One region of the Phytopseudomonas flavescens genome, then DNA from elsewhere that is predicted to be linked to it. Evidence: riboswitches for the same ligand, from Rfam matches in the RefSeq annotation. Region 1 holds a riboswitch; each other region holds the start of a gene.
What was found. A riboswitch is a leader RNA that binds a small molecule or an ion and turns the genes downstream of it on or off. The one in region 1 is predicted to bind cobalamin.
Positions count from the first base shown of each region.

Region 2: linked by a shared signal. The riboswitch ahead of FHR27_RS07640 (ABC transporter substrate-binding protein) and the one ahead of cobG (precorrin-3B synthase) in region 1 are both predicted to bind cobalamin.
Region 3: linked by a shared signal. The riboswitch ahead of cobO (cob(I)yrinic acid a,c-diamide adenosyltransferase) and the one ahead of cobG (precorrin-3B synthase) in region 1 are both predicted to bind cobalamin.

Region 1 is NZ_JACBYV010000001.1:4,681,500-4,685,843, reverse strand. It holds gene FHR27_RS20965 (bifunctional cobalt-precorrin-7 (C(5))-methyltransferase/cobalt-precorrin-6B (C(15))-methyltransferase) at 1-1,013, opposite strand, end outside; cobalamin riboswitch at 1,149-1,486, shown strand; gene cobG (precorrin-3B synthase) at 1,583-2,938, shown strand; gene FHR27_RS20955 (precorrin-8X methylmutase) at 2,935-3,567, shown strand; gene FHR27_RS20950 (precorrin-2 C(20)-methyltransferase) at 3,567-4,328, shown strand.
Region 2 is NZ_JACBYV010000001.1:1,726,321-1,730,664, reverse strand. It holds gene FHR27_RS07660 (HEAT repeat domain-containing protein) at 1-56, shown strand, start outside; gene FHR27_RS07655 (DUF971 domain-containing protein) at 53-346, shown strand; gene ykgO (type B 50S ribosomal protein L36) at 819-974, opposite strand; gene FHR27_RS07645 (type B 50S ribosomal protein L31) at 971-1,231, opposite strand; cobalamin riboswitch at 1,512-1,707, shown strand; gene FHR27_RS07640 (ABC transporter substrate-binding protein) at 1,883-2,899, shown strand; gene FHR27_RS07635 (FecCD family ABC transporter permease) at 2,896-3,930, shown strand; gene FHR27_RS07630 (ABC transporter ATP-binding protein) at 3,927-4,344, shown strand, end outside.
Region 3 is NZ_JACBYV010000001.1:2,310,059-2,314,402, forward strand. It holds gene cbiB (adenosylcobinamide-phosphate synthase CbiB) at 1-237, opposite strand, end outside; gene bluB (5,6-dimethylbenzimidazole synthase) at 250-915, opposite strand; gene FHR27_RS10190 (cobyrinate a,c-diamide synthase) at 912-2,240, opposite strand; gene cobO (cob(I)yrinic acid a,c-diamide adenosyltransferase) at 2,237-2,863, opposite strand; cobalamin riboswitch at 3,010-3,241, opposite strand; gene FHR27_RS10200 (C40 family peptidase) at 3,375-3,902, opposite strand; gene FHR27_RS10205 (C40 family peptidase) at 4,039-4,344, opposite strand, start outside.

The sequences.
Region 1 (4,344 bases):
GCGCGCCAGCAGCTTTGCAGCACGCCGGGCGCGGTCACCCCGCCGCCGATGAAGATGGCGTCTGGCGCCGCCAGCCCGGCCAGCGCCTCGGGTGCACGCCCGGCCACCAGTTGCAGGCCCGGCACGCCAAGGGCATCGCGGTTGTGGGCGATATGGCCCTGGCGGCCTTCGTCGGCCTCGATGGCGATGGCCCGACAAGCGGGGTGGGTACGCAGCCACTCGATGCCGATGGAGCCGCAGCCGGCTCCCACGTCCCAAAGCAGTTCGCCGGGCAGCGGCGCCAAGCGCGCCAGGGTGATGGCGCGCACGTCGCGTTTGGTGAGTTGCCCGTCGTGGCGATAGGCATCGTCCGGCAGGCCCGGCGTGAGCGGCAAGCGCATGGCGTCATCACCGGCCACGCAGTCGATCGCCACCAGATTCAGATCAGCGGAGCGAGCCAGCGACCAGCCATCAGCCAGGCCATCGATACGCCGCTCGCGCTCACCGCCCAGGTGTTCGAAGACGCTCAGCCGACTGGGGCCGAAACCACGCTCGCGCAACAATCCGGCGATGGCCGCCGGGCTCTCGCCATCGTTGCTCAGGACCAGCAGGCGCACGCCGGGATGGATCTGCGTATTGAGCGCCGCCAGCGGGCGGCCAACCAGCGACACCAGAGGCGTGCTCTGCAACGGCCAGCCCAGGCGAGCCGCCGCCAGCGAGCAGGAAGAAGGCGCCGGCAGAATGTGCAGTTCCTCGCTCGGCAGCTCACGGGCCAGGCTGGCACCGACACCAAAGAACATCGGGTCACCGCTGGCCAGCACGCAAACCGGCGTGCCGCGGCGCTCGAGTACCGGGGCCAGGGAAAACGGCTTCGGCCAGGGCAGGCGTGTGGCACGGATACAGTGCGGCAACAGTGCCAGTTGGCGCTCGCTACCGAACACCTGCTCGGCGGCCAGCAACGCATGCCGCGCCGCCTTGCCGAGGCCGGGGTAGCCGTCTTCGCCAATGCCCACGACGGTCAGCCAGGGTGTCATGCGTTTTTCCTCATCCTAGAAACAGCCATAAGCTGCAAGCCTCAAGCGACAAGCCAACGAGTCGTCAGCAACCTGTTTCCGGCTTGGCGCTTGCCGCTGATCCACACGGCTTTTCATCCGGGTGGGCAAAGCGGGCATAATAGCGCCTTCGTCGGTGTCCGTCGGCTGCGTGGTACGTAGGCGCGGGCCTAAGAGGGAACACGATATAAAACGTGTTCAATATCTAGCGAGCTAGAGCCATGCAAGGCAGAAAGGGGCGAGAAAGCGGAGTTTACGACTGTAAATGAGCATTTCGAGTCGCTTTCTAACGCAGCAGGGCCGACGCGCAGCAGATATTGAGCAGGTTTTCAGCCGTGGCTGCCCCCGCAACTGTTGCAGCGAGCGCCTGTGCCAATCGCCACTGGGAAACCGGGAAGGCCGGCCACGCGCCATGACCTGCGAGCCAGGAGACCTGCCGACGGATTCAGTCGCATGTGCCCACACCGGGCGGGGTGTCCCGGTGATAGAAGCTCGTCCTTCTCTGGCCTATCCTCGAACGGATGCCCATGTGACCCGACCCCGGTGATCCGTTGAAACAGGCTTTTTGCATTCCATCCCCTGCTGTTCGCCCCTCGGCCTGTCCGGGGTTGCTGCGTATCGTGCAGGCGAAGGACGGCGGCATCTGCCGGATCAAGCTGGCCTGCGGGCGCCTCGATGCCACCGGAGCTGAGCGCATCGCCAGGGCCGCACAACGCCATGCAGGCGGCGTGATCGAAGCCACCAACCGCGCCAACCTGCAGATCCGCGGCATCCACGCCGGCAGTGAAGACGCGTTGATCGGCGAGTTGCTGGCCGCCGGCCTCGGCCCGCGCTCACCCGCTGCCGACGATGTGCGCAACCTGATGGTCAGCCCGGCCGCAGGCGTGGATCCGCAAGCGCTTGTGGATATCTCGCCACTGGCCATGCAGTTGCTGGCGACGCTGGAAAACACAGCGCATCTGCATGCCCTGTCGCCGAAGTTCGCCCTGCTGCTCGACGGCGGCGAACGCCTCGCGATGCTCGAACACCCCCACGATATATGGCTCAGCGCGCTGCCGCTGAACGGCGGTATCGGCTATGCATTCGGGCTGGCCGGCTGCCCGCCCTTCGCAGAAGAAGATGCAGCCGCGTTGGCTGTCGTGCCGCAAGCCTCTGCTCACGAACTGATCATCGCCTTGCTCGACCTGTTCCTGGAGCTGGCCACGCCAGAGCAGACGCGCATGCGGCATCTGCTGGAAAACCATTCTCCTGCCGATCTGCTGCAGCGTCTGCAGATACGGTTGGGAGATGTGCTGCTGCCTGCAGGCAACTGGCGCCGCACCCCGGCGCAAGACAATGCCCATCTCGGTATCCATGAGCAGCGTCAGCCGGGTCTCGTGCATATCGGCGCCGCCGCTGTGCTCGGTCGGTTGGATGCCGAACAGTTACTCGGCCTGGCAGATCTCGCCCGCCGTTACGGTGATGGCAGCATGCGTCTGACGCCCTGGCAAAGCGTATTGCTGACCAATATCCCCGAGACGGCTGCCGATGCAGTCATGCACAGCCTGCACGCACTCGGCCTGCTGACCGATGCCAGCGCGCCGCTGACCCGTATCATCGCCTGCACCGGCGCCAGCGGCTGTGCCAAAGGCCAGGCCGACACCAAGGCCGATGCCCTGCGCCTGGCCGACCGGCTACCCGCTGGCAGCGGGCAGCCGGGCATTCACCTCACGGGATGCAGCCGCTCCTGCGCCGCCGCCCATCGCACACCCTTCACCTTATTGGCTGTGGCCGAGGGTCGTTACGACCTGTTCGCCCGCCAACCGCTCGGCACCGGCTTCGGCCAATTGCTGGGCCACCACCTGACACCTGACGAAGCCGCCGAATTGCTGGCCTCGCTCACCGCTACCCGGAGTTTCACCCGATGACCGATTACATCCGCGATGGTCAGGAGATCTATCGCCATTCCTTCTCCATCATCCGCGCCGAGGCCGACCTGAGCGCCATTCCGGCGGATCTCGAGAAGCTCGCGGTGCGGGTCATCCACGCCTGCGGCATGGTCGATGTGGTGCAGGATCTACGCTTCTGCGCGGGTGCCGGTGCGGCCGGCCGCCAGGCCCTGGCCAATGGCGCGGCGATTCTCTGCGACGCGCGCATGGTTGCCGAAGGGGTGACGCGCACGCGCCTGCAGGCCGGCAATCCGGTGATCTGCACCCTCAACGATGCCGGCGTACCGGAGCTGGCCAAGAAGCTCGGCAATACCCGCTCGGCGGTAGCCCTGGAGCATTGGCGCGAGCATCTCGAAGGCTCGGTGGTGGTGATCGGCAACGCCCCCACCGCGCTGTTCTATCTGCTCGACATGCTCGCTGCAGGCGCCCCCAAACCAGCGCTGATTCTCGGCTTCCCGGTGGGCTTCGTGGGCGCTGCTGAGTCCAAGGACCTGCTCGCCAGCACCTTCGCCGAGCATGGCGTGCCCTACGTGATCGTGCAGGGCCGTCGGGGCGGTAGCGCCATGGCCGCCGCCGCGGTCAACGCCCTGGCCACGGAGGTCGAATGATGACCGGCATGGACCGCCCCGGCAAAGGCCGCCTGCTGGGCCTGGGCGTTGGCCCGGGCGACCCCGAGCTGATCACCCTCAAGGCCCTGCGCCTGCTCAAGTCGTCACCCGTGGTCGGCTACTTCGTGGCCAAGGCCAAGGCCAATATCGGCCAGGGTGGCAACGCCTTCGGCATCATCGAAGGTCACCTGGACGACAGTCAGCAGCGCCTGCCACTGGTCTACCCGGTGACCACCGAAAAGCTCGAGCCGCCGCTGTCCTACGAGGACGTGATCAGCGACTTCTACGACACCTGCGCCGCCCAGGTCGCCGAGCACCTCGACGCGGGCCGCGACGTGGCGGTGATCTGCGAAGGCGACCCGTTCTTCTACGGCTCCTACATGTACCTGCATGACCGCCTGGCCGAGCGCTACGAGGCTCAGGTGATCCCCGGCGTGTGCTCGATGCTCGGTAGCGCGGCGGTGCTCGGCGTTCCCCTGGTGTACCGCAACCAGAGCCTGTCGGTGCTTTCCGGTGTGCTGCCCGAAGACGAGCTGCGCGAGCGCCTGCGTGATGCCGAAGCCGCCGTGGTGATGAAGCTCGGCCGCAACTTCGAGAAGGTCCGCCGGGTGCTGCAGGACCTCGGCCTGCACGACCGTGCTCACTACGTGGAGCGGGCGACCATGGCCAACCAGCGCATCGTGCCGCTGGATGAAGTCGAACCCATGGCCTCGCCGTATTTTTCGATGATCGTGGTGCCCGGTGAGAAATGGCGGGGTTGAACCGAAACAGCTGTCT
Region 2 (4,344 bases), 3.0 Mb from region 1:
AAGTGCGCAAGGCGGTGCGTATCGCCATCGGCCAGTTGCGCCTGCAAAAGTCATGAACCAGGCACCCGTCGCAATACGTAACAGTGCCACGCAAGCGACATTGAGCGTGGATTGGGGGCAAGGGCAGGTACAGGTGCTCGCCCACGGGCGCCTGCGTGCCGGGTGTCCGTGCTCGAAATGCCGGGCGGCTCGGCTGGCGCAGCGCATCGACGTGGTAGCGGATGGCGTCCGCATCACGGCAGTTCACGCACAGGGCTATGGGCTGCAATTGGTGTTCGACGATGGCCACGACCGCGGCATCTACCCCTGGAGCTATTTGCGTGAACTGGGGGAGGTGGCAGGTTGAGTTGACCGGGCTTGTCGCATGGCCTGCTCGTCACGGCGTCAGCCGCGGAATGAGCGAAATCGCCCCGCGGCGACCAGAAAATGGCGTCGAACACCCATTTTCGCAGGCGCCCCGATGCTGTCGGACCGTGCCACGCGGCGAATGGTGGGTACGGCGCGGATGCAGAGAATGGCTACCATCGCATTCGCGCCGAGGGCGGCGCTCCTACCGGCATGGCTTCACCCCAACGATTTCGCAGGCGCCCCGATGCCGTCGGACCGTGCCGCGGCGAATGGTGGGCACGGCGCGGATGCAGAGAACGGCTAGCATCGCATTCGCGCCGAGGGCGGCGCTCCTACCGCAATGGCTTCGCCCCAACCATTTCGCAGGCGCCTCGATACTGTAGGAGCCCGCTTGCGGGCGAATGGTTGTCGCGCCACAGACCTGGAGAGACGGCTGTGAACGCGCCGCGCCGAGAGGCTGATGCAGGCGCTTAGCCCTTGTTCTTGCGCTGCGGTTTGGGCCGGCCTTGCACGCACTTGAAGCGTGGTTCGGTCTTGCAGATCACGTAGATGCGACCCCGGCGCTTGACGATCTGGCAATCGCGGTGGCGCAGTTTGGCCTGTTTCAGCGAGGCGACGACTTTCATGAGCGGGCTCCTGCGAAACCGGCGAAGCGTTTGTTGAAGCCGGCCACCCGACCTTCGCTTGCCGTCTGGCGCTGCTGGCCGGTGTAGATCGGGTGCGACGCGCTGGAGATATCGAGCGTGACGTAGGGATAGGTGTTGCCGTCGCTGTGCTCGCGGGTCTTGTCGGTGCTGACGGTGGAACCGATCAGCCAATAGGTGTCGGCCGAGACATCGTGAAACAGCACGGGGCGGTAGTCGGGGTGGATACCAGGTTTCATGAGCACTCCAATAAATACGTTATAAGGTAACAATATCAAGTCTTGTTGATTTTGGTTCTCATTTCAAGCCTGAATCCGAATTTTTCCACCACGGTGTCGATCGGCTCCATGGATCTTTCGATCAGGAGCTGAAGCGAGCACTCAACTCGACTTGCTAAATTGTTATATTATAACAATAATGGTCGCCAGCATTAGCCGCACAGGTGCTGCAACGGCTTCGGTATGTCGAGATGAATGCGCAGAAACTGCAGCGAAGCGCTGCAGGGCAGCGACCTAATCGTTTAAGATGCCGCCCGCCGGTTTCCGCGAGGAATTAATAGGGAATCCGTCGCCATTTCTGATGGCCAAACGGAACTGCCCCCGCAACTGTAGGTACCGAGCAGCGCTGCATTCGTGTCACTGGGGGCGAACCCGGGAAGGCCACAGCGCTGCCGCGACGTACCAGTCAGGAGACCTGCCGGCATCGGTCCGATCAGCTGCAATCCAGCTGTGTTTGGACACTGCAATCGAACCAGCCGGCGGGGTGTCCGGGAGGGGGCATCCGTAATCACCTTCCTGATGGACAGGTGCGGCCATGGCCGCTTGGCGTGATGTGTTCTCCAGCCTGCGCACTGCCATTTATGCGTATCTGTTGATTGGGAGATCACCCGCATGACCGTGTCTCGTTTTGCCGTTCTGGCCGCCACCCTTGGCCTGTCTTCGATGGCGCTGGCCGCCACCCCGACTCGTTACCCCCTGACCCTCGAGAACTGCGGCCATGAGCTGAGCTTCGCCGATGCGCCGAAGAGCGCCGTGACCATCGGTCAGGCCGGCACCGAAATTCTCTATTCCCTCGGGCTTGGCGACCGTCTGGTGGGTACCTCGCTGTGGTTCAGCAACGTCCTGCCCGAGTTCGAGGCGCAGAATGCCAAGGTCGAGCGCCTGGCCGATAACGACCCGAGCTTCGAGTCGGTGATCAACAAGCGCCCCGGGCTGGTGGCCGTGCAGTTCGAGTGGATGGTGGGCAAGCAGGGCGTGGTCGGTACCCGTGAGCAGTTTCACGCGCTGAAGATTCCGACCTACATCATGCCGTCCGACTGTGAGGGCAAGGACAATCTGGTGGGTGCCGACGGTACTCGCCTGCAGCCGTTCCAGATCGACAGCCTGTACAAGAGCATTCAGCAGCTGGCGCAGATCTTCGACGTGCAGGCTGAGGGCGACAAGCTGGTCGCCAGCCTGCAGGAGCGACTCGGCAAGGCGGTTGCAAATGCCGAGCAGCGCCAGGCGAAGCAGATCTCCGCCGCGTTCTGGTTCTCCAGCGCCGACCTGGATCTCGACCCCTACATGGCCGGTCAGAAAGGCGTTGCCGATTACATGATGAAGTCGCTAGGGCTGCAAAACGTGGTCGAGTCCAGCGAAGAGTGGCCAACCGTCGGCTGGGAAACCCTGGCCAAGGCCAACCCGACCGTGCTGGTGCTTGCGCGCATGGATCGCCGCCGTTTCCCGGCTGACGACGTGGAGAAGAAACTCGAGTTCCTGCGCAATGACCCGGTCGCCAAGCACATGGATGCGGTGAAGAACGGCCGCATCGTGATTCTCGATGCCGACGGCATGCAGGCTTCGCTGCGAATGATCACCGGCATCGAAACCCTGGCCAAGGCCGTTGACGGGTTCGATCTGCAGAAATGATTGCCCGTGGCTCCCGCCTGTTCCTGCTGACCATCGTCTGCCTGCTGTTGCTGGCCGTGGCGGTGGTCGTCGGTGTGGCGCTGGGTGAAACCCGCATCACGCTGTCGGTGGTCTTTCAGGTGCTGGCCAACAAGCTGTTCGGGGCGGGCTTCGTGCTCGATCCGATCGACGAGGGAATCGTCTGGAACTACCGCCTGACCCGGGCCCTGGTGGCCGCCTGCTGCGGCGCCGGGTTGGCGGTTTCCGGGGTGGTGCTGCAGGCGCTGTTGCGCAATCCGCTGGCCGATCCCTATCTGCTGGGGATTTCCGCCGGTGCCTCCACCGGAGCGGTTTCGGTGGCGCTGCTGGGGCTCGGCGCAGGCATGCTGTCGCTGTCCATGGGCGCCTTCATCGGTGCGATCGCCGCCTTCAGCCTGGTCGCGCTGCTGGCGCGGGCCGCCGGTGGCGGCGCGCTGAATGGCACCGGGCAGATCATTCTTGCCGGTATCGCCGGCTCCCAACTGTTCAACGCGCTGACCTCGTTCCTGATCACCAAGTCGGCCAGCGCCGAGCAGGCCCGGGGCATCATGTTCTGGCTGCTCGGCAACCTCAGTGGTGTCAACTGGCACGATGTCGCCCTGGCCGTGCCCGTGGCGCTGGCCGGGGTGCTGCTGGTGGCCTGGCATACTCGCGCGCTGGATGCCTTCACCTTCGGTGCCGAATCGGCTGCGTCGCTGGGCGTGCCGGTGCGTCGGGTACAGGCCACGCTGATCGCCTGCGCGGCGCTGGTCACGGCGGTGATGGTGTCGATCGTCGGCTCCATCGGCTTCGTCGGTCTGGTGATCCCTCACGCTGCACGGCTGCTGGTCGGCGTGCGGCATGGCCGGCTGGTGCCGGTCGCGGCCCTGACTGGTGCGGTGTTCCTGATCGCCGCCGACGTGCTGTCGCGTACGGTGATCAAGGGCCAGGTACTGCCCATCGGTGTGGTCACCGCGTTGATCGGTGCGCCGGCCTTCGCGGTGATTCTGGTACGCGGGAGGCGGGCGCGGTGAGTACGGTGCTGCAGTGCAGCGACCTGGGCTGGTCGGTGAAGGGTAGGGCAATCGTCGCCGGCGTCGATCTGCAACTGCGTCAGGGCGAGACGCTCGGCCTGATCGGTCCCAATGGCTCGGGCAAGTCGACCTTGCTCAAGCTGCTGTCCGGCATCCGCACGCCGGGCAGCGGCCAGGTGCACCTGCAGGGCAAGCCGCTGGGTGGCCTGAGTCGCCGGGATGTCGCCCGCCAGTTGGCATTCGTCGAGCAACAGGCCGACACCGGTGACGCGGTGACGGTGCGCGATGCCGTCGAGCTGGGCCGCACGCCCTGGCTGTCGGCCTTGCAGCCCTGGTCGGCGGAGGACGAACGGATCGTCGTTCAGGCACTGGCGGATGTGGACATGGCCGAAATGCCGGAGCGAGCCTGGAGCA
Region 3 (4,344 bases), 2.4 Mb from region 1:
CACCAGCCAGCCGATCCAGGGCACCTGCACCAGCAGCACGGTTAGCAGCGTGAGCGGCAATACCGCGAGGCACCAGGCCGTCACGCCGTGGCTACGCCAGCCGCCTCCGGACGGGTTGAAGCGCTGCTCCAGACGATTGGCCAGCTTGCCGAAACCCACCAGCGGGTGCCAACGCCTCGGTTCACCAAGCGCGGCATCCAGCGCCACGCCCACGGCAGCACTGAGGATCAGGCTCATAAACACACTGCGCTATTCATGTGGCTCCCCGTCATGTGATGCCCAGCGATCCTGAAACAGCAATTCACTCAATGGTCGCACTTCGGCCCAGCCCTCCTGGGCCAGCATCGGTACCGGGTAGAACGCCTGCACCGGCCCCAGGCACAGCACCGCCACCGGCTTGCTGCCGGCTGGCATGCCCAGCAGCTCGGCCAGTGCGAGAGGATCGAACAGCGACACCCAGCCCATGCCCAGCCCCTCGGCCCTGGCGGCGAGCCAGAGATTCTGAATGGCGCAGGACAATGACGCCATATCCATTTCTGGCAGGGTGCGCCGGCCGAAGACATGAGCGTCACGGCCGTCCATCAGCGCCGCGACCAGCAACTCGGCGCACTCACGAACGCCCTCGACCTTGAGGCGCATGAACGCGTCGGAGCGTTCGCCCAACGCCTCGGCGGTCAGCCGGCGCTCGGCTTCGACCAACTGATAGATGTCTTCACGCAGTGCTGGCCGGGTGATGCGGATGAAGCGCCAGGGCTGCATCAGCCCCACACTGGGCGCCTGGTGCGCAGCTTCGAGCAGCTTGGCGAGCAGTTCAGGCGCCACCTCGCCACCACTGAAATGACGCATATCGCGGCGCTCGGAAATGGCCCGATAGACAGCGGCACGCTCCTCGGCGCTGAAGGCGTGGTCGCTCATGGCCTGAACAATGCCGCTGCGGCCGCAGGATCGGATGGCAGGTAAAAGTGGATATAGGACGCGGTGAGCCGGCCGAGACGAAACACCGCCTCGCTGACCGGTTTGTCATTGGGGCACTCGCCGCGAGCCAGCGGCTGCAGCTCGGATTCGAGCCGCGAATGATGATAGCTGTGACCGCGCAACAGCCCTTCGGGCAACGTGACCGCCTGCAGCGCGAGGGCGACCAGGCGCTTCTGCATCTGGGCATGGCCAGGCACCAAGCCGGCCAGCTCCGCCCGTTCGCCTGCCGCGTCGCTCAGTGTGTCGAGCAGGTAGAGCATGCCACCGCACTCGGCGAGAATCGGCTTGCCAGCTCGCTGATGGGCGGTGATGGCCTCGATCATCGAACGGTTGGTGGCCAGCGCCTGCAGATGCAGCTCCGGGTAGCCGCCTGGCAGATAAAGGCTGTCCACCTCGGGCAGGCTCTGATCTGCCAGCGGACTGAAGAACGTCAGGGCCGCGCCCATGCGCTCCAGCAGATCGAGATTGGCCTGATAGGTGAACGCGAAGGATGCGTCGCGGGCCACGCCGATGCGCACGCCCTCCAGCAGCGGCAATGGCGCTGCAATCGACGGCGCAGCGAAGGTCACTGGTGGCGGCAGGGTAACCGTTGCGGTCTGTGCCAGAGCATCGGCAGCGGTATCCAGACGCACATCGAGGTCGGCGAGCTCGGCGGCCTGCACCAGGCCCAGGTGGCGGCTCGGCAATTCGATCGCGGCGCTACGCGGCAAAGAGCCGTACCAGCGGATCGAGGCTGGCAGGCTGTCGCGGATCAGATCGTTATGGCGCCCGGGATTGACGCGATTGCCGAGCACACCGGAGAACGGCAGATCCGGCTGATAGCTGGCCAGGCCGACGGCCAGTGCCCCGAAGGTCTGGGCCATGGCGGAGCCATCGATCACCCCCAGCACCGGAACCCCGAAGCGGCGGGCCAGGTCGGCGGCGGATGGCGAGCCGTCGAACAGCCCCATCACACCTTCGATGAGGATCAGGTCCGCCTCGCCAGCGGCTTCCCACAGCAGGCGGCGGCTCTCGGCCTCGCCAACCATCCACAGATCCAACTGATAAACCGGGTGGCCGCTGGCACGGGAGAGGATCATTGGATCGAGAAAGTCAGGCCCGCACTTGAACACCCGCACCCGCTTGCCCTGCCGGGTGTGCAGGCGTGCCAGGGCCGCAGTGACGGTGGTCTTGCCCTGCCCCGAGGCCGGCGCAGCGATCAACAGTGCCGGACAGTGGCGCGACGCGCGCTCACCCGCATCGGATACAGACGCTGTAACGCTCAAAACTCCACGCCTTTCTGTGCTTTCACGCCGGACTTGAAGGCATGCTTCACGAGCGTCATTTCGGTAACGGTATCCGCGGCCTCTAGCAGCGCCGGTGGCGCGCCACGGCCGGTAGCCACGACGTGCTGCAGCTCGGGGCGCGACTCGATGTCACGCAGCACCACATCCACGTCCAGGTAACCGTGCTTGAGGGCGATGTTCAGCTCGTCCAGTACCACCAGGGCGATCTGCGGGTCGTTCAGCAGTTGCCGGGCGACCTCCCAGGCCTGAACGGCCTTCTCGATGTCCCGCTGACGATCCTGGGTGTCCCAGGTGTAGCCCTCGCCCATCACGTGGTAGCTGACTTCATCGGGAAAGCGGCGGAAAAAGTGCTCCTCACCGGTGGCCATGCCGCCCTTGATGAACTGCACCACGCCGACCTTGAGACCATGCCCCAGCGCGCGGGCGACCATGCCGAAGGCCGAGCTGCTCTTGCCCTTGCCATTGCCGCTGTGCACCAGCAGCAGGCCGTACTCGTCCTGAGCCTGGGCGATCTTTTCGTCCATCAGGGCTTTCTTGCGCGCCATGCGGGCGTTGTGCCGCGCGTCGCGCTCTGCTGATTCTCGGCTTGGGGATGGGGTCATGGGATCTCCTTTGCGCGAGGCCGCGCGGCACACGCCAGTGAAACGGTCGGGCAGGAAACCGGGTTCAGGCCAGACGATGAAGGAATCACACAGGAGCAGGCAGGAGCTGACCGGGTCGGCCGCGCACCGGCCGCGCCCACCGCGCAAACCTGGAAAAGCGACAGGCCGGTCTCCGGGCTTGCGAGCACCGCACTCAGCAGAATGCGGACACCGACGCGACCTTCCCGTATCGACGATACAGTGGCGAGAAGCGTGGTTGGACTCGTTTACCGTTGCGGGGGCAGCGTCGGCCTTGCCTGCCTATTGAAACAGCGGCGCACCGACTTCCCAGTTTCACCCCCGGCCGAAACCGGGGACACCTGAAGCAAGCCGCGAAGGGTAAGGATTGGCCGCCTCAGCGTCAATCGAAGACTCAGAATCCGCCTCCCTGGCAGGCGAGCCAGAGCCACGCAGGGTCCCAGGGCGGTCTCAAAGGAGCATGGCCGAGCTGCAGCGGACGCTGGCCTGGCGCTCAGGGATGGCTGGCCAGCTCGACCGGAAACACCCGCTTCGCTTCGATATAGGTGCGCTGCCAATAGCTGTTGCCGAGACTGTCCAGACGCACGGTGCCGCCCGAAGAAGGTGCATGCACGAAGCGCCCTTCGCCGACGTAGATACCGGCATGACTGACCTGCCGGCCACCGTTGGTGGCGAAGAACACCAGATCGCCACTGCGCAGGGCATCGCGGCCAACCACTGGGGCGCGCATGCTGATCAGCTCCCGGGTGGAGCGAGGCAACTGGATGCCTGCGGCATCACGGTACACATAGCCGATCAGCCCACTGCAGTCGAAACCACTGGCCGGTGTGTTGCCGCCGTAGCGGTATGGCGTACCGACGAGCCCCAGGGCACGGAACAGCACGTCGTCGGCGCCGCCCTGATAATTGCCAGGAGCGGGCGCGATCACCACAGGCTGCGGAGCGGGTACGGGGGCGCGACTGGAACATGCACTGAGCAGTGCAGCGAGCAGCAGGAAGGCGATGCGGATGGTGGCAGTCATGGACGGACGATCCTGGAGCCTGAATGCGCCCTACTCTGCCCCGTTCACAACTGCAGTGCAAGCTTTAGCTTTATGCTGCAGTCGCTTGAAAACTATCAAGATGTTGCCCGATCCGGACAGATCGGGCATTCAGGCCTCAGTGCTGGGACGCCAGGTGCTCGGTCGGCGCCAGAGCCAGGACGCGCTTGGCCTCGATGAACGTGCGCTTCCAGTAGCGATCGTCCAGGCTGTCGATACGCACCCCACCGCTGCGGCTGCTGGAGGAATGGATGAACTGATCATCGCCCAGATAGATGCCGGCATGGCTGACACGACCGCGACCGTTGGTACTGAAGAACACCAGATCACCCGGCTCCAGGGCCTTGCGCTCGACCAGCGGGGCGTCGATGTTGATCATTTCACGCGTCGAGCGCGGCAGTTCCATGCCCAGCTCTTCACGGAA